DNA from 3 places in the Mesorhizobium sp. B2-6-1 genome. Region 2 is predicted to be linked to each of the others. Evidence: riboswitches for the same ligand, from Rfam matches in the RefSeq annotation. Region 2 holds a riboswitch; each other region holds the start of a gene.
The links. A riboswitch is a leader RNA that binds a small molecule or an ion and turns the genes downstream of it on or off. The one in region 2 is predicted to bind cobalamin.
Positions count from the first base shown of each region.

Region 1: it holds a riboswitch for cobalamin, as region 2 does, so the genes downstream of both, FJ443_RS19080 (ABC transporter ATP-binding protein) here and FJ443_RS14550 (CbtB domain-containing protein) in region 2, are expected to answer to the same signal.
Region 3: it holds a riboswitch for cobalamin, as region 2 does, so the genes downstream of both, bluB (5,6-dimethylbenzimidazole synthase) here and FJ443_RS14550 (CbtB domain-containing protein) in region 2, are expected to answer to the same signal.

Region 1 covers NZ_VFUH01000009.1:70,561-81,069, forward strand. Annotated here, with positions in the region: gene FJ443_RS19075 (LacI family DNA-binding transcriptional regulator) at 1-887, shown strand, start outside; cobalamin riboswitch at 950-1,159, shown strand; gene FJ443_RS19080 (ABC transporter ATP-binding protein) at 1,416-2,204, shown strand; gene FJ443_RS19085 (ABC transporter substrate-binding protein) at 2,244-3,191, shown strand; gene FJ443_RS19090 (iron ABC transporter permease) at 3,200-4,219, shown strand; gene FJ443_RS19095 (MarR family winged helix-turn-helix transcriptional regulator) at 4,348-4,827, shown strand; gene FJ443_RS19100 (HlyD family secretion protein) at 4,824-6,002, shown strand; gene FJ443_RS19105 (DHA2 family efflux MFS transporter permease subunit) at 6,313-7,845, shown strand; gene FJ443_RS19110 (CAP domain-containing protein) at 7,899-8,405, opposite strand; gene FJ443_RS19115 (DUF2189 domain-containing protein) at 8,733-9,557, shown strand; gene FJ443_RS19120 (LysE family translocator) at 9,580-10,212, opposite strand; gene FJ443_RS19125 (TadE/TadG family type IV pilus assembly protein) at 10,327-10,509, opposite strand, start outside.
Region 2 covers NZ_VFUH01000006.1:67,039-77,547, forward strand. Annotated here, with positions in the region: gene FJ443_RS14495 (ABC transporter permease) at 1-186, opposite strand, end outside; gene FJ443_RS14500 (ABC transporter ATP-binding protein) at 173-994, opposite strand; gene FJ443_RS14505 (ABC transporter substrate-binding protein) at 1,006-2,010, opposite strand; gene FJ443_RS14510 (RidA family protein) at 2,280-2,663, shown strand; gene FJ443_RS14515 (creatininase family protein) at 2,718-3,521, shown strand; gene FJ443_RS14520 (tyrosine phosphatase family protein) at 3,525-4,034, opposite strand; gene cobD (threonine-phosphate decarboxylase CobD) at 4,031-5,077, opposite strand; gene cbiB (adenosylcobinamide-phosphate synthase CbiB) at 5,076-6,044, shown strand; gene cobO (cob(I)yrinic acid a,c-diamide adenosyltransferase) at 6,376-6,990, opposite strand; gene cobU (bifunctional adenosylcobinamide kinase/adenosylcobinamide-phosphate guanylyltransferase) at 6,992-7,507, opposite strand; gene FJ443_RS14545 (CbtA family protein) at 7,500-8,297, opposite strand; gene FJ443_RS14550 (CbtB domain-containing protein) at 8,313-8,492, opposite strand; cobalamin riboswitch at 8,528-8,724, opposite strand; gene FJ443_RS14555 (aromatic ring-hydroxylating dioxygenase subunit alpha) at 8,865-10,034, shown strand; gene FJ443_RS14560 (MFS transporter) at 10,038-10,509, opposite strand, start outside.
Region 3 covers NZ_VFUH01000002.1:208,114-218,622, reverse strand. Annotated here, with positions in the region: gene FJ443_RS05745 (MFS transporter) at 1-419, opposite strand, end outside; gene FJ443_RS05740 (TetR/AcrR family transcriptional regulator) at 540-1,145, shown strand; gene bluB (5,6-dimethylbenzimidazole synthase) at 1,191-1,943, opposite strand; cobalamin riboswitch at 1,992-2,172, opposite strand; gene FJ443_RS05730 (histone deacetylase family protein) at 2,294-3,220, shown strand; gene FJ443_RS05725 (exodeoxyribonuclease VII small subunit) at 3,224-3,475, shown strand; gene FJ443_RS05720 (DUF2277 domain-containing protein) at 3,574-3,840, shown strand; gene FJ443_RS05715 (pirin family protein) at 3,881-4,801, shown strand; gene dxs (1-deoxy-D-xylulose-5-phosphate synthase) at 4,879-6,816, shown strand; gene FJ443_RS05705 (hypothetical protein) at 6,965-7,258, shown strand; partial or broken gene FJ443_RS05700 (GFA family protein) at 7,284-7,687, opposite strand; gene FJ443_RS05695 (TlyA family RNA methyltransferase) at 7,863-8,627, shown strand; gene FJ443_RS05690 (class I SAM-dependent RNA methyltransferase) at 8,624-9,859, shown strand; gene FJ443_RS05685 (hypothetical protein) at 10,009-10,293, shown strand; gene tldD (metalloprotease TldD) at 10,315-10,509, opposite strand, start outside.

The sequences.
Region 1 (10,509 bases), on a different contig from region 2:
CACCGAACCACTCGGGCAGGAACCTACGCCGCGGCACCACCCATGCCGTGGCTTTCATGCTGCAGCCGCATCCGGGCGACCAGCAGTATGGCGAGCCGTTCTTCATTCCGTTCCTCACCGGACTGCAAGCGACATTGGCCGAGTGCGGGCTGGACCTGATCATCGTCATGGGCGCGCCGGCGGATTATCAACAGGAGCGGCTGCGCCGCGTCGTCGAGACGCGTCGTGCCGATGCCGTCGTACTGGCCTGGACGCGGCGCGAGGACGATCGCATCGACTATCTGAGCAAGGCCGGCTTTCCCTTCGCGACGCTCGGCCGAAGCCGGTCCGGCGACGACAGCTATCCCTCTCTGGATCTGGATTTCGAGAAGGCGGGCGCCGATGCGGTCGACCGGCTGGTTGCGCGTGGCCACCGCCGCATCGCCGCCATCCGGCCGTCGCTTGACCTGAATTTCGGTTATCTGTTTCTGGAGGGTTATTGCAAGGCGCTGCGGCGGCACGGCATCGAAGTCGATCCCGGCCTGATTGTGGACGGTTTTATCAACGAAGCCGGTGGCTACGCGGTGACACCGCAAGTCATGCGGTCGAAGGATCCGCCGACCGCGATTATCTTCAACAACGACTCGATGGCGCTCGGCGGCTGCAAAGCGCTCGCCGAAATGGGGATCAAGCCCGGGCAGGATGTCGCGGTGATCGTCATCGTCGACACGCCGCTCTGCCGTTATTTCTCGCCGGCGCTGACCGGCTTTCGCCCGAGCCTGGATCCGATGGGGCGGCGCCTCGGCGAAATCCTGCTCGCCTCGCTCCCGGCTTTCGCCGGCGCGAAAGGGCCAGAGATCATTCGCGAGGTCTGGCCGCTGGAACTGGTGGCGCGCGATAGCGATTGACCAGACGATTGTATTGTTATAACAGAACATACATCGACCTTGCCTTGACGCTGCCTGCATCCTAGGCTGCGACTCGTGATGGTCCCCGCGCCGCAAGGCGAGGGGTAAAAAGGGAACATGGTGAGGCCCGATTTTCGGGTCGAAGCCATGGCTGCCCCCGCAACTGTAAGCGGCGAGCAAAATCCGAGAAGCCACTGGCCGGCAAGGCTGGGAAGGCAGGATGGCGCAACGACCCGCGAGCCAGGAGACCTGCCATCTGCATGAGTTGACCGGACGGGGTGTGCCGGGAGGAGACGCGGGGTTCGGTCTTGTCGACCGGTTCAAGCCAGCTTCCTTCCGTCGCCATTTTTGAAAGTGACGGAAGTTGGACGGCTCCATCGATCGCATTCACTGCATTCCCATGCATCGCATCATCGTGTGCACGCTTTGCCGCGATATCGCCACCGAGGTGAATTCAGGCCAGCGTCCGGCAGGATTGGCAAGCAAGACGCTGGCCCGTATTCCGGCAGGCCCTGCAAGGAATTGCCCATGACCGCGCCGCTTCTCGAGGCCCGCGACCTGGCCGCGGCGGCGGATGGCCTGCATCTGGTGCATCCGGTCAGCCTTTCGGTGGCGGCGGGCGACCGTCTCGCCATCATCGGTCCCAACGGCGCCGGCAAGACGACATTGCTGCGCATGCTGTCGGGCATGCTGCGGCCGAGTTCGGGCGAAGTGAAGCTCACCGGGCGCCTGCTGGACAGGATTTCGACCGCCGAGCGGGCGCTGCACATCGCCGTCGTCGGCCAGACCGATCAACCGGATCCACGGCTGGCGGTGATCGATTATGTCGAGCTCGGCCGGGTTCCGCATACCGGCCGCAGGCACAGGAGCGAGGAACGCGACATTGTCGTCGAGGCGCTGCGCCGGACCGGGCTGTTGCCGCTGCTTGGCCGCACCATCGGCTCGCTGTCGGGCGGCGAGCGCCAGCGCGCCCAGCTTGCCCGCGCCATCGCACAGGAGCCGAAGATCCTGTTCCTCGACGAGCCGACCAACCATCTCGACCCGCGGGCGCGCAGCGAGTTGCTCGAACTGGTTGCAGGCCTCGGCATGACCGTGATCGCGGTGCTGCACGATCTGGCGCTGGTGACGCCTTTCGCCACCAGGGTCGCGGTGATGAGCCATGGCCGGTTGCATGTGCTGGCGCCGCCACGCGAAGCACTCACTCAGCAGCTGATCCGCGAGATCTTCGGTGTCGACGTCTTTAGGTTGCGCCACCCGATGGAGGACCGCGAGCTGACGGTGTTCGAGGTTCCGAACCGTGCCGCGCCATCTTCGTGAGCGCAGATCCAATTCCCGTGCAACGAAGGAGCAACATCCGTGAAACGCCTTGCCGTATCTCTTGCCTTCTCCCTGCTGGCCTCTACGGCCTTCGCCTTTCCGGTGACGGTCGACAGCTGCGGCAAGTCGCTGACCTTCGACGCGCCTCCAAAGCGCGCTGTCATTCACGATCTCAACATGGCCGAGATGGCCTTCGCCCTGAAGCTGCAGCCGTCGATCGTCGGCCTGACCGGCATCACCGGATGGTACAAGGTCGGCCCCGAATTCAAGGCCGAGCAAGGCTCGATCCCGGAACTGGCGCCCAAATATCCGACGCTGGAAAACCTGGTCGCTGTCGAGCCCGACTTCTTCTTCGCCGGTTGGTACTACGGCATGAAGCCGGGCGGCGAGGTGACGCCCGATACGCTGGCGCAACACGGCATCAAGACCCTGGTGCTGACGGAAAGCTGCGTCCATCTCGACAAGAACCGCCCCGCCGCTTCGATGGACCTGCTCTATGGCGATGTCGAGAAGCTGGGCAAGATCTTCGGCAAGGAGGCCGAAGCGGATAAGCTCGTCTCCGGCTGGAAGGCGCAGCTCGCCGAAATCACGGCCAAGGTCGGCGCCCGCAGGGGAACGCGCGTGTTCCTCTATGATTCCGGCGAGGACAAGCCGTTCACATCAGGCAAGTTCGCCATTCCCAACGCCATGATTTCCGCGGCCGGCGGCGACAACATCATGGCCGACATGGACACCAGCTGGGGCAACACGGATTGGGAGACGGTGGCCTCGCGCAATCCGCAATTCCTCATCCTGCTCGACTATCAGGATGGCGGCGGCTACCGGAAGCTGCTCGATTTCCTGAAAGCGCATCCGGCAATGAAGGAGACGGACGCGGTCAGGAACGAACGCTTCGTGGCGCTTCGCTATGCCGAACTGACACCCGGGCCGGCCAATATCGACGCGATCGGCAAGATTGCCAGGGCGATGCATCCGGAAGCGTTTTAACCGGGAACATGACTTTGCGGCACAAGGCATTCCTATTGGCCATGACGGCGGCGGCGTTGGCAATCGCCGCGTTCGCGCTGCTGTCGATCGCCTATGGCTCGACGATGATTCCGTTGGGCGACGTCGTTGCAGCACTTGGCCATGCGATCGGATTGAAGGGGCATGACGTGTCCGGCCCGGTCGGCAGGATCGTCGTCGACCTCAGATTGCCGCGCATAATCCTGGCCATCTGTGTCGGCGGCGGCCTGGGCGTGGTCGGCGCGCTGTTACAGACGGTGACGCGCAACGATCTTGCCGATCCGTTCCTGTTCGGCCTCTCGTCGGGAGCCGCCGCCGGCGCTGTCTCCGTCATCACCGTCTTCGGCGACAGTTTCGGGATCTGGACGCTACCGATCGCTGCGTTCACCGGCGGTATTCTGGCGGCTTGCGTTGTGCTTTTGCTGGTTGCGCGGGTGAGGGGACAAGGCCCCGAACGGCTGATCCTCGCCGGACTTGCGGTCTCCTTCATGTTCACCGCATTGACCAATTACCTGGTCTTTGCCGGTGACCAGCGCGCCGCCCATTCGGTGCTGTTCTGGACGATGGGCGGGCTCGGCCTTGCGCGGTGGGACAATATCTGGCTGGGTGCGCTTGGGGCCGGCACGATTGCGGCGTACGGGCTGTGGAATCATCGCCGGCTGGACGCTTTCCTGGCCGGCGAAAATGCCGCCGAAAGTCTTGGCGTGCCGGTGGCGCGAATGCGACGGACGACGTTTCTGGTCGCCGCTTTTTCGACCGCGATCCTGGTTTCGGTCGCTGGCGTCATCGGCTTCGTCGGCCTCATGATCCCGCATCTGTCGCGGCCGCTGGCCGGCGCGCTGCATCTGCGCCTGATCGTAAGTTGCGCGCTGTTCGGGGCGGTGCTGTTGCTGGCAAGCGACCTTCTGGCGCGCACATTGCTGCCGCCGCAGGAACTGCCGATCGGCATCATCACCAGCTCGCTCGGCGCCTTCTTCGTTGTCACCATGCTGATCCGCAACCGCTTGTAATGGGTGTCGCGGCGGCCGAGATCATCGGACGCAGCCATGATTGTGCTGCACGGCTGCCATGCACGTTTGCCGGCTTCTGGAACAATGCCGGACTTGAATGATAAGCACGCTTATTATATATGCCACTCATGGTTTCCGAAGGCGTAGACAGATTGGGATTTTTGATCCACGACGTGCAGCGGCTGATGCGAAAGCGCTTCGAAGCGCGCGCCAGCGGCCTTGGCCTGTCCTCGGCGCAATGGCGCCTGATGGTTCGCGTCGCCAAGGAAGCGGGCGTTTCGCAGGCGCGGCTTGCCGAACTGCTTGAAATCGAGCCGATCAGCGTCTCGCGGCTGGTTGACCGGATGGAGGAGGGCGGCTGGATCGAGCGCCGCTCCGACGCCGCCGACCGCCGCGTGCGCATGATCTTCCCAACTCCCAAGGCAAGTGCCGCGTATGCGGAGGTCAAGAGCCTCGCCGGCGAAGTCTATGAGGAGTCGCTGACCGGCGTTTCGCCGGACGATCGCCGCGTCCTGATCAGGGCATTGGATGCGATGGCACAGAATCTCGCGGATGGCGATTCACCGTCCTGCGACAAGGTCAAGAATACGGAAGGCGCAGCAGCATGAACGCGGTAGCCAAGGTCGACGAAAACGCCGCCAAAGTGGAAATGGAAGCGCCGCAGCAGCCGGCCGCGGCCCCTGTTACAATGACACCTCCGGCAGAGCCGGCGCCGGTGCCAAAGAAGAAGCGCCGTCTCGGCCGCTTCTTGTTGATGTTCGCACTGCCGGCGGCGTTGGTCATTGGTGGCGGCTATGTCTGGGTCACTGGAGGGCGCTACCAGGAGACGGAGAACGCCAACCTGCAGCAGGCCAAGGTATCGATCGCCTCGGACACGGCGGGCCGCATCGTTCAGGTCGCCATCTCGGACAATCAGAGGGTGAAGCAAGGCGATCTTCTCTTCGCCATTGACCCCGAGCCTTACCGGATCGCACTTGCGCAGGCCGACGCGGCGGTGGCCGCCGCGCGGCTCAACGTCGAACAGCTGCGCGCCGCCTACAGCCAGGCCATGGCGCAGGAGAAATCCGCCAGCAGCGAAGTTGCCTATGCCCAGTCGCAATACGACCGTGCCGCCGATCTCGCCCAGAAAGGCATCAACGCCAAGTCTTCGCTCGATGAGGCCAGGAACGATCTCGATAAGGCAAAGCAGCAGCTTGCCGTCGCCCAACAGGGCATCGTCAGCGCCAAGGCGGCGCTGGGCGGCAATCCCGATATCGAGACCGACAAACATCCGACCGTGATGTCGGCGCTCGCAGCGCGCGACAAGGCTGCCTACGACCTGGCGCAGACCACGGTGAAGGCGCCTGCCGATGGCGTCGTCTACCAGGCCGCGTCCTTCAAGGTCGGCCAGTATGTCGGCTCCGGCACGCCGCTGTTCTCGCTGGTCGAGACCGGCGATACCTGGATCGACGCCAATTTCAAGGAAACACAGCTGACCAATATGAAGCCGGGCCAGAAGGCAGAAATCGTGGTCGACACCTATCCGGGCAGGACCTTCGAAGCGACCGTCAAGGCTATCGGCGCCGGCACCGGAGCGGACTTCTCGCTGCTGCCCGCCCAGAACGCTACCGGCAACTGGGTCAAGGTCACCCAGCGCATTCCGGTCCGCCTGGAGCTGAGCGATCCCGACGCCAAGATGATGCTGCGCACAGGCATGAGCGCGGCCGTTACCGTCGACACGGGCGTGGCGCGCGGCCTGCCTGGCATTTTCGGCCACGCCACGGCTGGCGAGGTCGCGAAGTAAATCAGCGGAAGCCCGCGGGGATCATGCGGGTGGACGCACTGAGCAGGGGGATTGGTCTGATGGGAGGAGTTGAAGGGGCAGCCTTCGGGGCAAACCGCATCGCGGCTTGATCGAAAGCTGAAATCTTCGACACGGACCCGTCGGTCCTCATGTTTCCGGGCGGCAGGCATCCGCTCAATCGAGACTTTCGGTCGATGTAACCCCCACATCGATAATCGCGTCCCACCGCGATGAGGGTCTCTCAACGGAAGGCTTTGCCGCCCGGAAACCCTGTGTACACGTTTTTGTTACCGGCTGGAAGTTCCGCATTATGAGCACGCCAGAACCTTTCAAAGAAGTGCCGCATCGTGGCCTGATCACGGTTGCGCTCATGCTGGCGACGATCATGCAGGCGCTCGACACCACGATCGCCAACGTCGCGCTACCGACCATGACCGGCGATCTCGGCGCCTCGCCCGACAACATCAACTGGGTGCTGACCTCCTACATCGTGGCGGCGGCGATCATGACGCCGGTCACCGGCTGGCTTGCGGACCGTTTCGGCCGCAAGGAACTGTTCCTGACGGCGGTGGTCGGCTTCACCATCTTCTCGATGCTGTGCGGCCTGGCCTGGAGCCTTGAAACCATTGTGTTGTTCCGGCTCATGCAAGGCGTGTTCGGCGCCGCGATCGTGCCCCTGTCGCAGACCTTCCTGCTCGACATCAACCCGAAGGAACGCCACGGCCAGGCAATGGCCATCTGGGGCGCCGGCATCATGCTGGGGCCGATTCTGGGTCCCACGCTTGGTGGCTGGCTGACCGAGAATTTCAGCTGGCGCTGGGTGTTCTTTATCAACCTGCCGGTCGGCATCGTCGCCTTCCTCGGCATGGCCGCTTATCTGCCGGCCATTGCGCGGCGGGTGCGAAGCTTCGATTTCTTCGGCTTCGCCATGATATCGCTCGGCGTCGGCGCTCTGCAGCTGCTGCTCGATCGTGGTGGCGAGGTCGACTGGTTCTCGTCGGTCGAGATCTGGATCGAGCTTGGCCTTTCGATAACCGGCTTCTGGGTGTTCATCATCCACACGATGACGGCAGAGCATCCCTTCATCGACCCCAAGATCTTCCTCGACCGCAATTTCGTGACCGGGCTGGCGTTCATCTTCGTCATGGGCGTGCTCATCCTGGCGAGCATGTCGCTGCTGCCGCCGATGCTGTCGACCATCTTCGGCTATCCGACCATCACCATCGGCATCGTGATCGGGCCGCGCGGCGTGGGGACGATGATCTCGATGCTCGTCGTCGGCCGGCTCATGAGCAAGGTCGACGCCAGAATCCTCGTCGTCATCGGCTTCCTCCTGACCGCGCAGTCGCTCTACACGATGGCCGGCTTCTCGCCCCAGATGGACAACTGGCTGATCATCACTTCCGGCATCATCCAGGGCCTGGGAATGGGAATGGTATTCGTGCCGCTGTCGACGGTGGCCTTCGCCACGCTTGACGTACGCTTCCGCACCGATGCCACGGCTTTGTTCAGCCTTGTGCGCAACCTCGGCTCGTCCATCGGCGTATCGGTCGTGACGGTGCTCATGGTGCGCAATACACAGATAAATCACGCCGAGCTTTCCACCTTTATCAATCCGTTCAACCCCAATCTGTGGGCGGTTTCGCCGGCGGCGGCCGGCGGCGACCAGATGGCATTGTCCCAGGTCGACAGGATGGTGAACATCCAGGCGATGATGATCTCTTACGTCAACGACTTCAAAATCCTGATGATAATGACGCTGGCCGCCATTCCGTTCGTGATCCTGCTGCGCAAGCCGAAGACGGCGCCGGCTGGCGGCGCGCCGGCGGCACATATGGATTGATATTCGCCGACGGCTGTCCGCTGCCGGCGATGCCGCTGCCGGCGATGGCTTTGCTACCTTCCGAGCACCAGGGCCCAGTAGCGGAGGCTGGGGTCGCGGCCGTCGCGGACATAGGCAAGCCCGAAACGACTGAAGTCCGGGTCGAGTATGTTGCGCCGGTGGCCGGTCGAATGCATCCAGATATCGAACAGTTTCTGCTGGTCGAAGCGGCCTTCGGCGATGTTCTCGGCCGCAGCGCCGTGCACGCTATTGTCCTTCATGCGCGAGGCGAAATCCTTGCCCCAGCCGGTGGTGTGACTCATGCGCGTCCGCGACGCCATGTAGCCGGCCTGCTGCAACGCTGCCTGTTCGAGCTGGGTGTCCGCGGTCAGCGGAGTCCGCCCGGCCGCAGCGCGCAAGTTGGCCAGGGTGGCCGTGGCGGAGGAAGAGACACCTGCGCCCTCACCGGTGGGCACGGAAACGGTTGTGCAGGCGGCAAGCCCGGCAATGGCCGCAAGGCCGATCAGCAAGGAGCGCCTTGTCCGGCGCGGTTCTGGAGGGAGGTCGATGACAGTGTTCATTCCTGCCTGCATAGTCGCGATCATGGCTTTTGACGGGCAAGCCGAAAAAACTGTCGAGGAAATTGATGCCTTGGCCTTCGCTGATCGCACCGCGTAGTCTTCAAACGTTCCGTTTGGCCATCCAGCTTCGAATGGCCCATCATCCGAGAAATCCGATGCCGAAGATCGCGGCTTCTGCCGGGCAGCGATGACAATCCCGTGATGGCCTGTCCGGAACCATCGAATTGGCGACAGCCCCTGGCAAATCGGGTATGCTGTTACATCTACTAGTGGCAGCTACGGGCGGCCATCACGGTGGTGACCGCCCCCGACAACGGGAGGAAGCTTATGGCCAGCTTTCATGTCATGGCGGACGCGCGTGGTATGCATGTGCAGCCCACGGTGCGCCACATCACCACATCGGACCTCTGGGATGCGCTGCGGCTCGGTGCCGAGGATTTCTGGGCAAAACCGTCTCACTACGTTTTCCTGTGCCTGATCTATCCCATCGTCGGCCTGATCCTGACGCAGTGGACGTCTGGCTCCAACGCCATTCAGCTCGCCTATCCCTTGATGTCGGGTTTCGCCCTTGTCGGCCCTTTCGCCGCGCTCGGCCTCTACGAGATCAGCCGCCGGCGCGAGCTCGGCATGAACACCAACTGGCGGCATGCCCTCGATGTCCGCCACTCGCCGGCGGTGCCTTCGATCGCGGTCATCGGCATCATGCTGTTCGTGCTGTTCCTGTTGTGGCTGTTCACCGCGCAGTCGATCTACACCAGCCTGTTCGGCGACCAGCCGCCGGCTTCGATCGGCGCCTTTGTCCGCGACGTGCTGACGACCAGCAAGGGCTGGACGTTGATCCTTCTCGGCAACGCCGCCGGCTTCGTTTTCGCCGTGATCGTGTTGGCCACCACTGTCGTCGCCTTCCCGCTGCTGCTCGACCGTGACGTCGGCGCCGTTTCGGCCATAGAAACCTCGGCGCGCGCGGTGATGGCAAATCCGCTGCAGATGGCTCTTTGGGGCCTGACGGTCGCGGTGCTGCTGGTGATCGGTTCGATCCCGCTGTTTGCCGGGCTCGCGGTCGTTATGCCCATCCTTGGCCATGCCACCTGGCACCTCTACCGCAAGGTGGTGGAACCGGAGCGGACGCAGCAGACAAGGCGGCCGATGTAGACCAACGCCGGGACCGCCGCCCTCAGCGCTGTGCGTCGGTCGCCATCTTCAGCGCCAGCGCCGTCAGCACCCCTCCCATCATCCAGCGCTGGATGACCAGCCACAAAGGCCGCCCGGCGAGAAACGCGGCGATCGAGCCGGCCGTCACCGCGATGATGGCATTCACGGTCAGGCTGATCGAAATCTGCGTCGCGCCGAGCACAAGAAGCTGAGACAGGACATGGCCTTTGCCAATGCTGATGAATTGCGGCAGCAGCGACAGATAGAGCACCGCCACCTTCGGATTGAGCAGATTGGTCATCAGGCCCATGGCGAACAGCTTGCGCGGCCCGTCTTTCGGCAGGTCGCGCACCTGGAATGGCGAGCGTCCGCCCGGCTTCACGGCCTGCCAGGCCAGCCACAGGAGATAGAGCACGCCGGCAAAGCGCAGCGCGTCATAGGCGAAGGGTACGGCCAGCAGCAGCGCCGTGATTCCGAATGCCGCCGACAGCACATAGAAGAGAAAACCGACGGCGACCCCGCCAAGCGAGATCAACCCGGCCTTCGGCCCTTGCGACAGGGAGCGCGAGATCAGGTAGATCATGTTTGGACCCGGCGTCAGCACCATGCCCAGGCAGACCAGCGCGAAGGCGAGGTGGTTGGCGGTATCGGGCATTGTTCGTTCCCAGGCGTGCCGCGATGGATGCGATCCAGCGTGCAGCCATTATGTGCCCGTTGCGGCAGGCGCCCACAAGGGCTTGGCGGCGTCGGGCGTTGCGCCAGAGTTCGGTTAACCGACCACGCGCAGGTTCGACAATTCGTTGCCGATTTCCTTGAAATCGTTGGACAGGCTGGCGCCCGTCGCATTCCAGAACAGCTTGGCGGGTTTGCTCGGGTCCGCCGGGTCCTTGCGGAAGCGCGAGACCGACGAGCATGATTTCAGCGCATCGATGGCGTTCTTGTCGGTGGTCTT
Region 2 (10,509 bases):
CACACCGGGACGCGGCAGGATGTATTGCGGAATTTCATTCCACACGCAGATACGGTCCCACAGCCAGATCGCCAGGATCATGATCGCCAGCGGCAGAACCCAGCGGCCGATCCGCTCGAGCCGCTCCTGGCGCGCGCGGCGTGCTTCCTCGGGGTCGAGTTTCAATGCACCGTCAAGGGTCGTCATGATGCGAGCCTGCAATTGAATTGATGGCCTTGGCCAGCACGTCGGACGTCTGCCGGCACAGCGCCGCATAATCGGGGGAGGTGCGAAAGGCCTCGTCGCGCGGATAGGCCGCATCGATGGCAAGCTCGTCGAAGATCCTGCCTGGCCGCGCCGCCATCACGACAACCCTGTTGGACAAAAACACGCTTTCGAAGACGCTATGCGTGACGAAGACGACGGTGAAGCGCTCGTCCTGCCACAACTCCAGCAGATCGTTGTTGAGCTTGAAGCGGGTGATTTCGTCGAGGGCCGCGAACGGCTCATCCATCAAAAGCACGCGCGGTTTGGTCACCAGGGCCCGTGCGATCGAGACGCGCATCTTCATGCCGCCCGACAGTTCGCGCGGCACCGCGTTCTCGAAACCGGTGAGATGAACCCTTGCCAGCATCTCGGTCACCACCGGTGCCGCCTTGGCGCGGCTGACGCCCTTCAGCCTAAGCGGCAGCCAGACATTGTCGAAAACGCTGGCCCAGGGCAGCAATGTCGGCTCCTGGAACACGAAGCCGATGTTCGAGCGGTCGAGCGAACCGCCCGCACGCCAGTCGAGCATGCCGGAGGTCGGCGTTGACAGGCCAGCGATCAGCCGCAGCGCCGTCGACTTGCCGCAGCCGGACGGCCCGAGCAGGCTGAGGAAATCCCCTTCCCGGATCGTCAGGTCGACGTCGGCGAGCGCCGCCACGCCATTGGAAAAGACTTTGCCGACGCCCCGCAGCGCCAACAAGGAGACCGAAGTCTTCACTGGCGCTTGCGCCACCTTTTCCTGCATCATGCCGGGACGGCCTATTTCTTCAGCTCGAGCCCGACGCCCTTGTTGACGAAGGCCAGCGTGTAGGCTTTCGTGATGTCGATGCCGGCGGGCGTGACCTTGGCCTTGACCATCTTGTCGTAAAAACTCTTGATCCGCGCCTCGTTCATGGCGCCGATGCCGAGCTTCTCGGTGTCGCCGGAATCGGCTAGGCCGAACTTCTTCATCTGCTCGATCGAGAAAGCGATCTGCTCATCCGTCATGTCAGGATTGTCTTTCTTGATCATGTCGTTGGCGGCCTTGTTGTCGCCGTAGAGATATTTGTACCAGCCCTTGGCCGAGCCATCGACGAAGCACTGGACCACCTCCGGCTTCTTGTCGATCGTGTCCTGCATCACCTCGATCGTCGTCGAATAGGTGTCCCAGCCATAGTCGGCGAGCAGGAACTGGTTGGGCACGAAGCCGCCTTCCTTTTTGACCGCGAACGGCTCGGAGGTGACATAGCCTTGCTGGATCGACTTCTTGTTGGCGAGGAAGGGAGCAGTGTTGTAGGTGTAGGGCATGCGCTTGGCCGCGTCGAAGCCGAGCTCGATGATCATCCACTGGAAGAAGGTCTGCGCGCCCTCGTCGCCCAGAATGTACTGCTCGGCGTTCTTCAGGTCCTCCCATTTGTCCAGCCCCTCGCCGGGATGGGACATGATGACCTGCGGATCCTTCTGGAAGTCCGCCGCCACCACGCGCATCGGAATGCCTTGCTGGACGGCGTCGAAGGCCGACAGCAGGTTGCCGCCCATGTAGAAATCGATCTTGCCGGCCAGGAGCATCGGCCGGCCGCTGACCTGCGGGCCACCCTGCATGATGGTGACGTCGAGGCCGCAGGCGGCATAGGTGCCGTCGGCCACGGCCTGGTAGTAGCCGCCATGTTCCGGCTCGGCCAGCCAGTTGGTGCCGAAGGTGACTTTTTCATTTGCCGCGGCACCAAGCGTGCTCGCTGCAAGCACGGCCAACGCCGCTACCGACATCTTCAGTTTTCCGTACATCGACACCACCACCCTTTGTTTGCTCCGGCGCGCCACGCGCCAGGCTCGACACCAGAGATTCAAGAAGCAAGACACATGCCACCGGCGTCTCGCGCCGGGACCCGCCCGCCTGCACCACAGCCATCTGCGAACGCCGGAAAGGTCGTGCTGCACCGGAGGCATCGTGCCTATTTTTTAAACGCCTGTCCACAATCGCACCGGCGACATGCACCGCCATCTTGAAGCTGTGATGAATCCAGTCTTAGGCTGGCGGTATCCAGGAGATTGCCATGTTCAAGTTCCTCACCCCGAAGTCGATCAAGCCGCCTTTTGCTCGCTACAGTCACGGCGTCGAAGTGCCCCCGGGCAAGCGGCTGGTGTTGTGCTCCGGCCAGGTCGCGATCACGGCGGACGACCAGATCCCCGAAGACGCTGGCGCCCAGGCCGAGCTCTGCTTCAAGAACATCGCCGCGATCCTCGGCGAGGCGGGGCTGGGGCTCGGCAATATCGTTCGCATCAACGCCTATGTCACCGACCGCGCGCATCTGCGACCCTATATGGATGTCCGCGACCGGCTGTTTTCGAACCCAGCGCCGGCCTCGACGCTGATGATCGTCAGCGGATTTGCCCGGCCTGAATTCAAGGTCGAGGTCGAGGCCATCGCGGCCGGGTGATCGACACACCGCCTATCTCGCGGTAGGTCTCACCGTTCATCGAAGAGGCATGACATGACCGTAGCAAAAAGACGCGTGTGGTGGGGTGACTATCGGACCACCGAATATGCCTCGATCGATCCCGAAGCGACGATCGCCGTACTGCCGGTGGCGGCGATCGAGCAGCATGGACCGCATCTGCCTGTCTCGACCGACACCTCGATCATGAACGGCATGCTCGACACGGTGATCGCCCGCCTGCCCGACGATCTCGACATCCGCATCCTTCCGGTCCAGGCGGTGGGCAAATCGAACGAGCATCTTCACGCGCCGGGCACGCTTACTTTGCCGGCAACGACGCTGGCGGACGCCTGGACCGAGCTTGGCGTGTCGATTGCGCGGGCAGGCGTGCGCAAGCTGGTCGTCGTCAACTCGCATGGCGGCAACGAGGAGATCATGGGCATCGTCACGCGCGAATTGCGGGTGCGCGAAAAGATGCTGGCGGTGAAGACCAGTTGGCAACGCTTCGGCCGCCCGGCCGGCATGTACACCGAACTCGAGGACCGCCACGGCATCCATGGCGGCGACGTCGAGACCTCGCTGATGCTGCATTTCCGGCCGGATCTCGTCGACATGGCCAGGGCCGACAATTTCGTGTCCAATGTCGCCAAGGCCGAGAAGGAATTCGCGCTGCTGCGGCACACCGGCACCCACGCCTTCGCCTGGATCGCCAGCGATCTCAACCCGAACGGCGTGGTCGGCGACGCCAGCATTGCCACGGCTGAAAAAGGTCGGCTGACAGCGGAACATCAGGCTGATGGTTTCGTCAGCCTGCTTAGGGACGTACGCAAGGCGAAGCTCGCCGATTGGCTGAAGTAGCCTCTAGCCGTCGATCCTCAGTTCGAACGGTGTGCCTTCAAAGGCATCGGCGCCGCGCCCGATCGCTTCGATTGCCGCGATCATGCGGCCGCCTCGACCAAGCAGCGCGTCGGCCACCGCGATCAGCCGCGGATTGGGCGTCGCCGAAGGCGACAACCTCCGCAACGTCCGGGCCAGCTCGGCCTCGTCGCGTTTCGGCGCCAGCGCGGCAGCGATGATATAGGCGGAGGCTGTCGAGCGGCTGATGCCGGCATAGCAATGCACGACCATCGGCCTTGCGCGGTCCCAGCGGCGCGCGAAATCGAGCAGATTGCGCACATGCTCCTCGCCCGGCATGGTCATGCCATCCTGCGCCGCCGCGATGTCGTGCATGACCAGGTGCAGATGGTTTTCCCTCATGATCGAGGCCGGGCGGAGCACATCGGTGCCGGCGGCCAACAGCGACAGCAGCCGCTCGGCGCCGGTCCTCGCCACCGTTTCCTCGACCTTTGCCAGCGAGCAGACATGGATCATGGTTTGATACCTTCCGCTCGATCCTCGCGCCGGGCCGCCCATTCGGCAAGCGCGGATTCAAGCCGCAGCCACTCCTCCCCGTTCCCCGGCAGGCCGGCCCGCAGGACATGCGGGCGGTCGGTGAAATGGCGAAGCAGGATGCCGCGTTCCCCAAGCACAGAAAACAAGCCGGCGGCATCCGACAGCCTGAGATAGCGGAACAATGTGGTGCCGCCCGCGGCAGGCACGCCGAAACGACCGAACAGCCCGTCGAGCCGAGCCGATGCCTCCGCCAGCGACGCGCGCATCGCGTCCTGCCAGCCGATATCGGCAAGTGCGCGAATGCCATATTCCAGCGCCGGGCCGGCGACGGCCCAAGGTCCGAATTGCGTTTCCAGCCGTTGGGCCGTCGGCGCATCGGCAAGCGCGAATCCAAGCCGCAGGCCGGCCAGCCCAAAAAACTTGCCGAAAGAACGCAGCACGACGATGCCGCCCTGGCCGACATCGCCGGCAAGGCTGTGTTCGCGCGGGCCGACATCCATGAACGCCTCGTCGACGACCAGCAGCCCGCCCTTGGCGCGCAAACCGGCGGCCAGCGCCAGCAGCCGGTCGCGCTCGACGATGCGCCCATCCGGGTTGTTCGGGTTGACCACGACGGCAAGGTCGGCATTCGCCAGATCAGCGAAATCGCTGACTTCGGTCACCTCGTGCCCCGCGATCGCCGCCGCGCGGGCATGTTCGGCATAGGTCGGCCCTAGAACGAGCGCCCTGCCCGGCGCGACCAGCGATGCCACGCGCGGCAGCAGGATCTGCGTACCGGGCGCAGCGACGACATTGGCTGGCGAGGGCGCACCATAGCTACTGGCTGCGATCGCCGTCAGCTCACGCGCCCGCCCCGCTTCCGGCAATCGCGACAGCGAGGTGGCGGGCAGCTCGAAAAGCGGGTAGGAGTGCGGATTGATTCCGGTCGAGAGGTCGACGAAAGGCTGGGGGGCGTTGGGGAAAAGCGCCCTTGCCCGGCCGAGACTTCCACCATGGTCCACCGCTCCTTCAAGAAGCTTCATGTCAGTCCTGATCGCTTTCCTGTCATTGGCCATCGAATCCGCGCTGGGCTACCCCGACTGGCTGTTTCGCGCCATCGGCCATCCCGTGACGTGGTTTGGCTGGCTGATATCCTTTCTCGATCGCAGGCTCAACCGCGCCACTGATCCCGACGCACTGCGTCGCCAACGTGGTGTCCAGGCGCTTCTGGTCATCGTGCTGGTGCCGGCGCTAATTGGCCTGTGCGTGCAGATCCTGCTCTGGTTCATTCCCCTGGGACTGTTCATCACCGCCCTTCTGGCAACATCGTTCCTGTCGCAGCGGAGCCTTTATGAGCATGTCGAGGCCGTCGCCGATGCGCTCGACTCGGGCGGCCTCGACATGGGCCGCGCCGCCGTCTCGCGCATCGTCGGCCGCGATCCCGAAACCCTCGACAGGGCCGGCGTCTGCCGCGCGGCGATCGAGAGCCTGGCCGAGAATTTTTCCGACGGCATCGTTGCCCCCGCCTTCTGGACGGGCGTCGGCGGCCTCGCCGGCGGCGCCGCCTACAAGGCCGCCAACACCGCCGATTCGATGATCGGCCATCGCACGCCGCGCCACGAAACGTTCGGCAGGGCAGCCGCACGCTTCGACGATTGGATCAACCTGCCGGCGTCGCGGCTGACGGCGTTGCTCATCACGTTGGCGGCTTTCCTGGTGAAAGGCGCCGACGCGAAAGCCGCATGGCAGGCGGTGCGGCGCGACGCGAAAAAGCACCGCTCGCCCAATGCCGGCTGGCCGGAGGCGGCGATGGCGGGCGGGCTCGGCCTGGCCCTCGCCGGGCCGCGCAGCTATGGCGGCGTAACGGTCGACGACGCGTTCATGGGCGAAGGCGGCCGGCGCGAAGCCGACAGCATCGACATAAGGCGGGCGCTGAAACTTTATCGTGTCGCCGACTGCCTGTTGATCGCGCTGTTCGGCGTGGTTTCGGCGATCGTCATTCTGGCATGATCTCACCCCCCGTGAGTTCTCTCCCGAAGGGGAGGAAGGGAGCCGGGCTGCAACAGGTTCGCGCCTTTCCTCTCCCCCGTCGATCGGGGGAGAGGTGGCTCGGCGAAGCCGAGACGGAGTGGGGGTCGACGAGCTCGGCAGTCGCGGTTCTCGCACCCGCCGGGTTGCGCCTGCCTGTCTGCGGACCGCGCGTTCGATCACCGCCTTCCCCCAATCCGTCGCTGCTTCGCAGCGCCACCTTTCCTCCCTCCGGAGGGAAAGGAAGTGAGCCCTGCTGGAAGCGTTTGGCGACCAGACTTGAATGCTCATCCACAAAAGGGGACAACAGCTCTCAAAACTCCACCCCCTGCTGCGCCTTCACGCCCGCCGCGAAATGGTGTTTGGTCAGCCCCATCTCGGTCACCAGGTCGGCCGCCTCGACCAGCGCCGGCTTGGCGTTGCGACCGGTGACGACGACATGCAGGCCCTCGCGGCGCGCTTTCAGCGCGGCAACCACCTTGTCCAGATCGAGATACTCGTAGCGCAGCGCGATGTTGAGTTCGTCGAGCACGACGAGACTGATCGACGGATCGGCCATCAGCTCCAGCGCCTTGGCCCAGGCGGCCTCGGCCGCCGCGATGTCGCGCTTCAGATCCTGTGTCTCCCAGGTGAACCCCTCGCCCATCGCGTGCCAGACGACGCGGTCGCCGAAGGCGGCGAAGGCCTCCTTCTCACCCGTATGCCATTTGCCCTTGATGAACTGGACGACGCCGACGCGCTTGCCGTAGCCGAGCATCCGCAGCGCCAGGCCAAAGGCAGCCGTGGTCTTGCCTTTGCCCGGGCCGGTGTTGACGATCAGCAGCCCCTTTTCGACCGTCTTGCTCGCCACCTCGGCGTCTTGGACCGCCTTGCGCTTGGCCATCTTGGCGCGGTGGCGCTCTTCGTCCTTTTCGTCGATGTCGGTCATGTCACTTCACCTTGAGCGGCAGCCCCGCCACCATCAAAAGCACGGTCTCGGCAATCGCCGCGACCTGCTGGTTGAGCCGGCCGGCGGCGTCGCGGAACCGGCGCCCCAGCGCATTGTCGGGCACGATGCCTTGCCCGACCTCGTTGGATACCACGAACCAGGGTCCGCGCGGCCGCGACAGCATGTCAGCCAGCCGCCGACATTCGGCCTCTACATCATGATCGGCCAGCATGTGATTGGTCAGCCAGAGCGTCAGGCAGTCGACAAGGACCGGCTGGTCCTCCGGTAGGGCCTCGAGTGCACCGACAAGGCCAAGCGGTGCATCGATGGTCGTCCAGCCCTCGCCGCGCCGCGACCGGTGCAACGCGATGCGCTGCCGCATCTCGTCGTCATAGGCTTGCGCCGTGGCGATGTAGGTCCATGGCGAAGGCAAGGCCGTCATCAGCGTTTCGGCGTGCGCGCTCTTGCCGGAGCGCGCACCGCCGATGATGAAGGTCAGTCTTCCGCGATCAGGCAAAGCTGTCGCGCAGGCTCGTCGCGCTGCCGGTGAAGCGTCCGCGCACCACGCCGACGACAGCGCCGAGCACGAGCCAGAACACCAGGTTGGTTACGGTTACCGCCACCACGAACTGATGGTGCAGGCCTTCCGGAATCGGCGTCTCGAAACTGTCCGGCTGCGGCGCGCCGACAATATGCGGCGCGACGATCAACACCACGCCCAGAATCGCCAGCGGCAGTGATTTGCGGAAGGCGATCAGGGCAAGGCCGATCGCCGTCGCCGCCACCGTCGCCGTCCACCAGATCTGGCGTGGCAGAAGCTCGGCGGCAGGCATGGCCGGCAGTTCCGGCGGCAGGCCGAGGCCCGGCGCCAGCGTGAACACGGCAAAGCCGGCCAGTCCCCAGAACACGCCCTGGCGCCAGTTGCCGATGCCGCCGGCGAATTCCGAAACCGCGACCAGGACCAGCGCGAAGCCGATGCCGGTGACGATGTTGGCAAGCACGCTGAAGGCGAAGCGCTCGAAGCCGTCGGCCGGCGCCCAGCCTTCCTCTTCAGCCGGAACAGCTTCAGCGGCTGCCGGCGCGGCGGAGCTCATGGCATTGCCCGCCGGGGCGGCAGAGTTCATGGCGTTGTTGTCGGTCGGGGCCGGTGCGGTATGGTCGTGGTGGTGGCCGCCGCCGGCCTGTTCGTAGACTTCCGCCTTCAGGATCAACGGCACGGTGGCATAGGCCTGCATGCAGGCGAGAACGACACCTGCCACGAGCCCTGCGATCGCCGCGATGAACACGACGTTGCGAAACAGGTTCATGATGTCAAATCCCTATCAGTGGCAGGGAAACGCCATCGAGTGGCGATAGTCGTGCGCGGCATTGTGGACCGCGTCGATATGCGAGAAACCGACAAAGCCTACGACGAAAACGCCGAGCAGCGCCGCGAGCGCGAGCTGCAGGAGGCGCGACTGCGAGGAGATGGAGGCGCCGAGGGAGACGGAAGCGGTATTCATGTCTTGTCCTTTCACCCTCCACCCGAGGGCATCGAAGTCAGTTTCCTGTCGCCGGCAGGTCTCCTGGCTCGCGGATCAGCGCCCTTCCCCACCTTCCCGAAGAAAATCTTCAGTGGCATATGGAGAGGACTACCGCACACAGTTGCGGGGGCAGCGACGGCTTTGGGCGACAGGTCAGCCCGCACCGCATTCCCTCTTGGTTCCAAACGGAACCGACGACAGACTGGACTATAGGCAGAATCGGCGCTCGCGGCAAACCAAATTCCGCCAGCAACCATCGCGAATACGCCGTGCTGTCCTGGAACCGCCGATGCCCCAATTGACAATCTTGCCGGCCAGGTGTCGGCTTGCGCGCATCACAGGAAGCCAGCCATGCAGCCCAGCTCGAGCAACCCCGCATCCCACAATGGTTTGACCCGGGCGGAAGCGACGTTGCCGTCGGCGGCCTATTGGGATGCAGGCGCCTATCAACAGGATCTCGACGCCATCTGGTATCGGAGCTGGCTGCTCGTCTGCCGCGAGGCCGAGCTGGCCCACCCCCTGGATTTCCGCACCTTCCGCGTCGGCACACAGGAGATCGTCTTGCTGCGCGACGAAACCGGCGAGTTGCGCGCTTTCCACAACACTTGCCGGCATCGCGGCTCGCAGCTCTGCCAGGTGAGCGAGGGCCGACTGAAGGCGCGACTGATCACCTGCCCTTACCACGCCTGGTCCTATTCGCTTCGCGGCGACCTCGTGCGCGTGCCGTCGAAATCGCTGCCGGACGGCTTCGACAAGGCCGATCATCCGCTTTATGGCGTCGCACTTTCGGTGTGGCGCGGCTTCGTGTTCATCAACCTGCAAAAGGATGCGGCCGGCTCGGCGCAGGCCTCCTTCGACCCCGCCTCCGGCAATCTTGGCAGTTGGCCGCTGGAGGCGCTGGTCACCGGCCATGCGCTGCGCAAGGTGATGAACTGCAATTGGAAGGTCTTTTGGGAGAACTTCAACGAGTGCCTTCATTGTCCTGGCGTCCACAAGGACCTGTCGCGGCTGGTGCCGATCTATGGCCGCGGCCTGATGAGCCGCCACGACGATCCCGAATGGACCCTCCACGCTGACAACGACGCGCCGGAGTTTTCCGGCGGGCTGCGCGCCGGGGCCGAAACATGGTCGCGCGATGGGCGGACGCACGGGCCGGTCTTCGCCGGCCTGACACCGGCTGAGCACGCCGCCGGCCAGACCTACGTCACCAGCCTGCCTTCGATGTTCATCGTCGGTCATGTCGACTATGTCAGAACCGTGCGGCTGGCGCCGCTCGGACCAGAGCAGACCGAATTGACCGCCGAATGGCTGTTCGCGCCCGAGGCGCTCGCCGCGACCGATATCGACAACATCGTCGGATTCGGCACCCAGGTGCTGGAGGAGGATGCCGCGATCTGCGAGGTCAACCAGAAAGGGCTGCGCTCCATGCGCCATAAGGCCGGCGTGCTGATGCCGGAGGAGTACGACCTCCACCGCTTCCACGATTGGGTACGCGAACGACATGCTGCGCTTGCGCCGTAAGCTTCACAGCGACTTCGGCAGATACCGCCAGGTGACATAACCGCAGACCGCCGCAAGCAGGCCGAGCGTGACGAAAACCGAGCCCAGTCCGAAAAAGGCCAGCACCACCGAGTAGACCAGCGGCGGCGTCAGTTCGGAAAAGTCGAGATAAGTGCGGTAGACCGCAGCCATCTGCGCCCGCTCATAAGAGCGGACCGAGCGCATGAAGGCGGTCGAGCCCAGCGCGTCGAGCGCGATGGTGAAGAAGGCGCCGCACAGCAGGAAGGCGCCGGTGACGAGCGGCGCGCTTTCGCCGACGGCACCCGCCGCCAGCAGCACCACCGACATGGCGAAATAGGCAAAAGTCATGGTCCTGCGGCCGCCGAAGCGCTTGCCGGCCTTGCCCCAGAAAATCGCCATGAACAAAAGCGCGTTGCCTGCCGAAACCAGAATGCCGCCGGCAAGTTCGCCCTCACCGGTGATGACCATGAACAGC
Region 3 (10,509 bases), on a different contig from region 2:
GTGTTCATCTCCGGCCGGCCGCGAAAAAGCTCGGTCCAGCGCGCGCGCACCATTGCCGGCATGCTGGGCATGGCCGCTGCCAGCAGCGCCGACACGAACATTGTCCATACCGGCCAATCCTGATTGGCCGACGCAATCAGCAGCAGGAATGCCAGCACGGAGATGATGGTGGTGGGCACGACGATCCATGTCTGGCCGAGGCGGTCGACCAGCCTGGAGATCTGCGGCGCCAGGAAAGCGTTGGCCAGCGCGAATGTCGCCGAGACGGCACCCGCCAGCCAGTATTCGCCACGCGTCTGCGACAGCATCGCCACGATGCCGATCGGCGCCATGGCGACCGGCAGGCGCGCCATGAAGCCTGCAGCGGCAAAGCCCTTGGCGCCAGGGGCTCGAAAGATCTCGGAATAGGGGTTCTGCATGGTCCGTTCCTCGACAAAAGGCGATTCGGAAATTACATACGATGCGTATGAATACTAAATAGATCATACGTCGCGTATGTCAATTGGCATACGTGACGTATGTGGATAAGGCCAGAAGAGATGCACAAGCCCCGCAGGGAAATGATCGCCGAAACGCGCGCCAAATTGATTGCCGCGGCCCGGCATGCGTTCGGAACGATCGGTTATGCCGAGGCATCGATGGATGATTTCACCGCATCGGCCGGGCTGACGCGCGGTGCGCTCTATCATCATTTCGGGGACAAGAAGGGGCTTTTGCAGGCGGTTATCGCCGAGATAGACGCCGAGATGGCGGCACGGGTGAATGAGGTTGCAGCGAAAGCACCGACCCGCTGGCAAAGCTTCGTCGACGAATGCACGAGCTACATCGAAATGGCGCTGGAGCCGGAAATCCAGCGCATCATGTTTCGGGACGGTCCGGCCGTGCTGGGGGATCCCGCGCAATGGCCGAACGCCAATGCCTGCGTCGCGTCGATGACCGATCACCTGACGACGCTGCAGGGCGACGGGGTGGTTGTCCCGGGCGTAGACCCCGAGACCGCGGCACGGCTGATCAACGGGGCGAGCAGCCAGGCGGCGCAGCGGATCGCCAATTCGAACGACCCGGAAGCGACGTCGAAGACCGTGGTGGCGGCATTCAAGCAACTGCTCGAAGGATTGTTGAGGAAGGATGCCGGAGCCGCCTGACGACGGCAGGCCGCCGGCAGCGCGCTGCGCATGCCATATCGGCAATCAAATCAAGGGTTTGTCAGACTTTTCGCATGTTGCCGCCTTGAGGCGTGCGATCGTTGATTTGAGCGGAACTTCGCCCTGTCCGCAAAACGTCTCGCTCATGATCAGCTCGGGCAGCGGCAGCCGCCGCCCCCAGCCATGTGTTTCGAGGTCCGGTTTCGGCGCGAACTCCGAGACACGGCCGACACAGAGATAGGCCACCGGCGTCACATGCCCGGGAATCGACAGAAGGTCTTTCAACGCCTGCGCCTCGATAATGCTGACCCAGCCGACGCCGACGCCTTCGGCGCGCGCCGCCAGCCAGAAATTCTGCACCGCGCAGACCGTGCTGTAGAGATCCATCTCGGGATTGTGCCAGCGTCCCAGCGGCGAACCCTGTGAGCGTCGGCGGTCGCAGGTGATACAGATATTGAGCGCGCTTTCGCAGATGCCTTCCAGCTTGAGCTTGCGGTAGAGCGCCCGCCGCTCTTCCTCGATCGCCGGCAATTCCTGCTCGCGCGCCGCGAGGACCAGGTCGCGCACCTGTTCCCGTCGTTCGGTGCCACGAATGACGATGAAATTCCATGGCTGCATGAAGCCGACCGATGGCGCGTGATGGGCGGCAAGCAGCAGCCGCGCCAAGACCTCGTCGTCGACGGCCTCTGATGTAAAATGGCTGCGAACATCGCGCCGCGTGAACATGGCGCGGTAGACCGCATCGCGCGCCATCTGGTCGAATCCGTCACCCACGGGGATGGTCATATTGTCCGGCATCGCTTGTCCCCTTGCGATTGCAATCAACTGCCGTCCGCCTGACCATGCGGATGACGATGCCTGCCAGGCCGGTCTTCTGGCTCGGGATCAACCCGCATCCGGCGCCTTCCCGTCATCGACAGTGGCATTTACCGGCGCGGTCCCCCTTACAGCGTTGGGCACGCCACGGTATCAAACCGTGTTCCCGATTCTCCCGCTCGCGGCGGGCACCAGGCAGTGGCCGGGACTTTACGACGAAGCCCCTGCGCCGCCAATCCCCGCGGCGACGCGAATGGACGCAGGCGCGATTTTCCCCAGCCATCAGGCCGCAACGCATGGCCATCGCCGCGCCGGGGCACTAGATAGGGGGCATGGCCACTCGTCTCTACACCCATCCGATCTTCCTTGAGCACATCACGCCGCCCGGCCATCCGGAGCGGCCGGACCGCTTGCGCGCCATCGAGCGCGTGCTCGACGACGAGGCTTTTGCCGCGCTCGACCGCCTCGAGGCGCCGGAAGGCGACGAGGCCACCATTCTCTACGCGCATCCCGAGGATTTCGTCGAGCGGGTACGCGCCGCCATTCCCGAGACGGGCATCGCCCGCATCGATGCCGACACAACGGCCAGCCCGAAGAGCTGGCAGGCGGCGATCACCGCGATCGGAGCCGCCAACGCCGCCGTCGACGACGTCTTTGCCGGCAGGGCAGACAACGTTTTCGTCGCCGCCCGGCCGCCCGGCCATCATGCCGAGAAAGCGACCGCGATGGGCTTCTGCCTGTTCAACACGGCGGCCATCGCCGCACGTTATGCACAGCGCAAACACGATATCGAACGTGTCGCCATCGTCGACTGGGACGTGCATCACGGCAACGGCACGCAGGATGTTTTCTGGGACGATCCGTCCGTGCTTTATTGCTCGACGCACCAGATGCCGCTCTACCCCGGCACCGGAGCAAAGAACGAAACCGGCGCCGGCAACATCGTCAACGCGCCGCTTGCGCCGCAGACCGGCAGCGAGGCGTTCCGCGATGCCTTCCTGTCGCGCGTGCTGCCCTCGCTCGACAATTTTGCACCCGACCTGATCATTATTTCGGCCGGCTTCGATGCGCATCATCGCGACCCGCTGGCCGAGATCAACCTGACCGAGGATGATTTCGACTGGGCGACCGGCCAACTCATGCAGCGCGCGGCGCGCCACAGCGGCAACCGGCTCGTCAGCCTGCTCGAGGGCGGCTACGATCTGCAAGGATTGGCATTTTCGGTCGCCGCCCATGTCGGGCGACTGATGAAAGGATGAATGATGGCTGGTGAAACCAACGAAGACGTCAAGGCGATGAGCTTCGAACAGGCTCTCGACGCGCTGGAGAAGATCGTCGATGATCTGGAGCGTGGCGATGTGCCGCTCGACCAGTCGATCAGGATCTACGAGCGCGGCGAGGCGCTGAAGGTGCATTGCGACCGGCTGCTGAAGGCGGCCGAGGACAAGGTGGAGAAGATCAGGCTGTCCCGCGACGGCAAGCCGGTCGGGACGGAGCCGCTGGACGCGGATTGAGGCACGCAGCCGTCTCTCTGGTTTTTGACATGATCATGATTGAGGATAGAACGCGTCCCGATTGAAACGGCTCCAGGACAAGAGGAGATACGGAAGCGATGTGCAGAAACATCAAGACCCTGTTCAATTTTGATCCGCCGGCGACCAACGACGAGGTGCGCGATGCAGCCCTTCAATTCGTTCGCAAGCTGAGCGGAACGACGCGGCCTTCGAAGCAGAACCAGCACGCATTCGACCATGCCGTCGAGGCCATCGCGGCGTCGGCGCGCGAGCTTCTCGATTCGCTTGAAACCAACCAGCATCCGCGCAATCGCGAGGAGGTTGCGGCCAAGCTGCGGGCGAAGGCGGCGATCCGCTTTGCCTGATCTGGCCAAAGCAGCCATCGGCCGCTGACAAGGAGAGTTCATGAGCTTCTTTCCCGGGAAGGATCCTGAAGCCGGCGATGCCTTTGCCAGCGACCAGATCGAATTGATGGTCATTCCGAACGCCAAGGACATTGGCGGTTTTCAGGTTCGCCGCGCCTTGCCGACTGCCAAAAGGCGGCTGGTCGGTCCCTTCATCTTCTTCGACCGCATGGGCCCGGCCATCCTGCGTGCCGGTCAGGCGCTCGACGTCCGGCCGCATCCTCATATCGGCCTGTCGACGGTCACCTACCTGTTCGACGGCAGGATCAGGCATCGCGATTCGCTCGGCACCGAGATGGTGATCGAGCCGGGTGACGTGAACCTGATGACCGCCGGCCGCGGCATCGTCCATTCGGAGCGCACGCCGGAAGAACTGCGCGGCGCGCCGATGTCGATCTCGGGGCTGCAGACATGGTTGGCGCTGCCGGACGGCAAGGAGGAAGTGGCGCCGGTTTTCGAAAACACCGCTGTCGCGCGGCTTCCCGACATCGACGCGGAAGGCGTCAGCGGCCGCATCGTTATAGGCGATTTCCAGGGGCTGCGTTCCCCGGTGCGAGCCGATTCCGAGACGCTCTACGCCGACCTCAGGCTGGCGCCCGGCGCCAGCGTGAAAATCCCTGCTGACGCGGAAGAACGCGCCATCTATACGCTGGAAGGCGAGGTCTCGATTTCCGGCGACGTGTTTCCGGCGGAACGGCTTCTGGTGTTCCGGCCCGGCGACGAGATCGTCGTATCCTCACAGGCTGGTGCCCATTTCATGCTTTTCGGCGGTGCCTCGCTGGGCTCGAAGCGCTACATCTGGTGGAATTTTGTCTCGTCCTCCAAGGAGCGCATCGAACAGGCCAAGCAAGAATGGAAGACCGGCCGCTTCGACATCGTTCCCGGCGATGAGGAAGAGTTCATTCCACTGCCGGAAGGCTGAGGAAGTCGACGACGGGGCGTGCCTTTCGCGTCATTTGGCAGGCATTTACTTTCGCCTGCCGGCGGCCTATCCCGCGCATGAACAGAAGCTTGGGCCTACCCGTGAACGCAACGCCGCATACGCCGCTTCTCGACAAGGTCCGCATCCCGGCCGAGCTGCGCACGCTTTCCGAAAGCGAATTGCCGCAACTGGCATCGGAGCTTCGCCTCGAACTGATCGACGCGGTGTCGCGCACCGGCGGTCATCTCGGCGCCGGGCTTGGCGTGGTCGAACTGACCGTGGCGCTGCACTATGTCTTCAACACGCCCGATGACCGGTTGATCTGGGATGTCGGCCACCAGGCCTATCCGCACAAGATCCTGACCGGGCGCCGCGATCGCATCCGCACCCTGCGGCAGGAGGGCGGCCTCTCCGGCTTCACCCGCCGCACCGAAAGCGAATACGATCCGTTTGGCGCCGCCCACTCCTCGACGTCGATATCGGCCGGCCTCGGCATGGCGGCGGCCCGCGATCTTGCCGGCGGCCGCAACAATGTCATCGCTGTCATCGGCGACGGCGCCATGTCGGCCGGCATGGCCTACGAGGCGATGAACAATGCCGGTGCGCTCGACGCCCGCCTGATCGTCATCCTCAACGACAACGACATGTCGATCGCCCCGCCGACCGGCGCCATGAGCGCCTATCTGGCGCGCCTGGCCTCTGGCAAGGCCTATGTCGGCCTGCGCGACTTCGGCAAGAAACTGACCTCGTATCTTGGCAAGCGTGCCGACCGTGCCATCACCAGGGCGGTCGAGCATGCGCGCGGCTACGTCACCGGCGGCACGCTGTTCGAGGAGCTCGGCTTCTACCACATCGGTCCGATCGACGGTCACAATCTGGACCATCTGATCCCGGTGCTGAAAAATGTCCGTGACAATGGCAAGGGCCCCGTGCTGATCCATGTCGTCACCCAGAAGGGCAAGGGCTACGCGCCGGCCGAGGCCGCGGCCGACAAATATCACGGCGTCAACAAGTTCGACGTCATCACCGGCGCTCAGGCCAAGGCCCCGGCCAACGCGCCGGCCTATACCAAGGTGTTCGCCGAAAGCCTGATCCGGGAGGCCCAGGAGGACGAGCGCATCGTCGCCGTCACCGCCGCTATGCCGGGCGGCACCGGGCTTGATCTGTTCGGCGAAGTGTTTCCGGCCAGGACCTTCGACGTCGGCATCGCCGAACAGCATGCGGTGACGTTCGCGGCCGGCCTCGCGACCGAAGGCTACAAGCCGTTCGCGGCGATCTATTCGACCTTCTTGCAACGTGCCTACGATCAGGTCGTGCACGACGTGGCGATCCAGAAATTGCCGGTGCGCTTCCCCATCGATCGCGCCGGCTTCGTCGGAGCCGACGGCGCCACCCATTGCGGCGCCTTCGACACCACCTTCCTGGCCTCCCTGCCGGGCTTCGTCGTCATGGCGGCGGCCGACGAGGCGGAACTGCGCCACATGGTGCGCACTGCGGCAACCTACGATGACGGCCCGATCGCCTTCCGCTATCCGCGCGGCAATGGCGTCGGCGTCGACATGCCCGATCGCGGCTCGGTGCTCGAAATCGGCAAGGGCCGCATCATCAGGGAAGGCGGCAAGGTGGCACTCCTCTCCTTCGGCACGCGCTTGCAGGATTGCCTGATCGCGGCCGAGGAGCTGGGCGCGGCCGGGCTTTCGACCACCGTCGCCGATGCGCGCTTCGCGAAGCCGCTCGACGAGGACCTGATCCGACGGCTGGCCCGCTCGCACGAGGTTCTGGTCACGGTGGAGGAGGGCGCCGTCGGCGGCTTCGCCAGTCACGTTTTGCAGTTCCTCGCCCATGAGGGCCTGCTGGAAAGCGGCCTGAAAGTGCGCCCGCTTGTGCTACCGGACGTGTTTGCCGACCACGCCAAGCCGGAAAAGATGTATGCCGATGCCGGTCTCGATGCCGCCGGCATCGTCCATACGGTTTTCACCGCCCTCGGGCAGGCGGCCCACGCCCAGCGCGCCTGACTCGACACATCAAGCGCTTGAATCGGTTTGCCGGCTCGATGTCGTAACGCATTGTTGACATTGCGGTTTGGCGTTTTGCTTACCGTGTCTCTTGCCCGTTTTTCAACGGCACGCTGCTAGGTTCTGGCCAGGCAGGGAGACAACAACAGTGAAGACGCTTCTGTGGGGCATGGCGATCCTGACCGCCATCGCAGCGCCGGCCATCGCCGGAACGCGCTACGACCGCAATCTCGAGAAGGCGGCCGTGGATATAGTCGCCAGCAGGATGGGGCATATCAGGGGCGGCTTCTCCTACAAGCAGCTGCCGCAGCTTGTTGTCCCGCCGGACGCCGCATCGGCATCCGCCGCGCCAGTCGAGCGCCCGCGCAGGGAAGTTGCCCGCGATCGGGATGACGGCCTGTCTCCCGCCGTCGAACGGCAGGCTCCCCGCACCATCTTCTGATCTCGCCCAAATCAAACCACCCAAATCAAAACCACATGTCGCGCACGCAGCGGCCATCGCGCGGCAGATCGTCGTAGGTCTCGAGACCGTCGAAATGGTCGATCGGCAGGTCGGCCACGGCTTCCGGCGGCGCAAGCCTTACATTGACGGCGATCCGCGTGCGACCGGACTCGGCTGAGCGCAAACCGCGCCAGGCAAGCACGCACGCACATGTCGGGCAGAACAGGATCTCGAGCGTGGGTTCGGCCTTGCCGGCACGTTTATAGCTTTTTATCGGCCCCACGACGCGGATACGTTCATCGACAAAGTCGTAGGCCCAGAGCGCGCCGTAACGTCGGCACAGCGTGCAGTTGCAAGCGGTGATCGGCCCGGGATGATCGCCCTTCAAGGTCCGTGGGCCGCACCGCAATGGCAGGTTCCCGTAAGCATCCGTCCTCCTTCGCCTTCGGCAGCAAAACGGCGTTTCTTCCTTATCATCGTGGCCGACCTGATGCGATATGCGACTGGCCGCGAGCGGCTCTCTGCGGTCGCTGCCCTGCGGCGATGTTGCTTCTCCTGCTCCAATCTCCTTGCCTTCGCCGCCGGCTTTCGCCAAGGAAGACCGATGAATTTTCCCCGGCCAGCCAGCACGCGCCAGCGGCTCGACGATCTGCTCGTAGCGCGTGGGCTGTTTTCCAGCCGCTCGCGTGCACGTGACGCGATCGAACGTGGTACGGTAACTGTTGATGGCGTCATTGGCCGCAAGCCGGGTCAGGCCGTGCAACCGGAATGCGTCATCGCCGTTGATGACCCGGCCCAAGGCTATGTCTCACGCGCGGCGCTGAAGCTGATCGCCGGGCTCGACCATTTCGGCCTCGATCCGGCCGGCTGTGAGGCGCTCGACATCGGCGCCTCGACCGGCGGATTCACCCAGGTCCTGCTCGAACGCGGCGCGACCCATGTCACGGCGATCGATGTCGGTCACGGACAGATGCATGCTGATATCGGCAAGGACGCGCGCGTGACGGTCATCGAGGGGCTGAACGCCCGCGATCTCTCAACCGCCGATCTTGGCGGCCGGAGTCCGGACTTCATAGTCTCCGACGTCAGTTTCATTTCACTGAAACTGGCCCTGCCGCCTGCGCTTGCCATCGCCAAGCCGGGTGCCGCAGCGATGTTTCTGGTCAAGCCGCAGTTCGAGGCGGGTCGCGAGGCGATCGGCAAGGGCGGCCTGCTGAAAGACCCCTATCATGCCGCCCGTGTCGCCGGCTTGCTGCAGGATTGGCTGGATGCCGTGCCCGGCTGGCGCTCGCTCGGCTTGCATCTGTCGCCAATCGAGGGCGGTGACGGCAATCGCGAATTCCTGCTTGGTGGGGTCAAGGATCGATGAGCGCACGCTTCACCATCAAAAAGCTTGGCGCCCAGGGAGATGGCATCGCCGACACCGAAAGCGGCGATCTGTTCATTCCTTTCACGCTGCCAGGCGAGGTCGTCACCGCGGCGCGTGAAAGGGATCGCGCCACGCTGATGGCGCTGATCGAGGCCTCGCCCCTGCGCATCGAACCCGCCTGCCGACATTTCGGCGAGTGCGGCGGCTGCGCCCTCCAGCATTTGGAGGCGCAAGCCTATCAGCAGTGGAAGCGCGAGAAGGTCGTGCATGCGCTGAGAGGCATCGATTGCGAAATAGGCGGTCTGGTCGCCTGCGCGCCGCACACGCGCCGCCGCGTCGTGCTCGCCGCCAGGCGCACCGAAACAGGCATGCTGCTCGGCTTCAATCGCCATCTGTCGCCGGAAATCATTTCCATCTCCGAATGCCCGATCTCGCTGCCTGGGATCGTCAGCGCGCTCGACGGCTTGAGGGCACTCGCCGAATTGATCTGCGCCACCCCGAAATCGTTTCGCATGGCGGTCACAGTGACGGATTCCGGCCTCGACGTGGCGGTGCATGAATCGGGCAAGCTCGGCGAAAACCAGCGCCGCATCGCCGCCAATTTTGTCATTGCGCAGGGCTTTGCCAGACTGTCCATCGATGACGAGATCATCATCGAGCCGAAGAAGCCTGTCGTCATGTTCGGCAGCGTTGCCGTCGCGGTGCCGCCGGGCGCCTTCCTGCAGGCGACGGAGGCAGCCGAACGGACCATGGCCGATATCGTCGGCGGACATCTGAAACGTGCCAAAAAAATTGCCGATCTCTTCGCCGGCTGCGGCAGCTTCGCCCTGCGGTTGGCCGCGAGATCGGAAGTGCATGCGGTGGAGGGCGATGCGGCCGCACTTTCGGCGCTCGATCGGGGTTCACGCTTCGCCACCGGCCTGAAACGCGTGACCGGCGAGCGCCGAGACCTGTTCCGCCGTCCGCTGACGTTCAAGGAGTTAAACGCCTTTGATGGCGTTGTCTTCGATCCGCCCCGCGCGGGCGCGGAGGATCAGTCGAAGCAGATCGCCCGCTCGGATGTTCCATTCGTTGCCGCGGTCTCCTGCAACCCGGTGACGCTCGCGCGGGATTTGCGCATCCTCATCGACGGCGGCTACGCGGTGAAAAGCGTGACGCCGATCGATCAGTTTCTGTGGTCGCCCCATGTCGAGGCTGTTGCCTTGCTGGAGAAGCCGCGGAAAAGACGTTAGGCGCTTAGCCCTGCTCAGCGAGACTGGTCGCGTCATGCAGTCTGCCCCGAAATCCCAGCCAGATTTATCGCTAAAGTTGTGGATCATCGCCACTGCAGTTGAATCTGCCCCGCAAAAAGGCATAATCCAAATTGGGATAGGGGGAGAAGATGATTTCACCAGGTTTTGTTGCCGAGATTTTTGGTTCGGCTCTCATCATGGCGCTCACCGGTGCGGTGCTCGCTTGGATCTTGAGAAAATTCACGCGTGTGGGGCTGGTGCCATCCTATGCGCTTGGCGTCGCGGTCATGACGTTTGTCGGCGCTGCGCTCTATGTCTCGGGCCATGATGGGACCGTCGACTACCTGAGTGCATGGACCCAGTACGCGATCGGCGGCGTTATCGGCTTCCTGATCCTGTATGCCACGTCGCGCCGGTCTGTGAGCAAGACCTAGCAGACTGGCCACGAGGCGGCTTCAAACCCTTGTGCCGCCGACCGTCATCTGGTCCATCCTGAGGTGCGGCTGGCCGACGCCGACCGGCACGCCCTGTCCAGCCTTGCCGCACATACCGATGCCGTTGTCGAGCTTCATGTCATTGCCGATCATCGAAACGCGGTGCATGGCGTCGGGCCCGTTACCGATCAGCATGGCGCCCTTGATCGGTTGCGT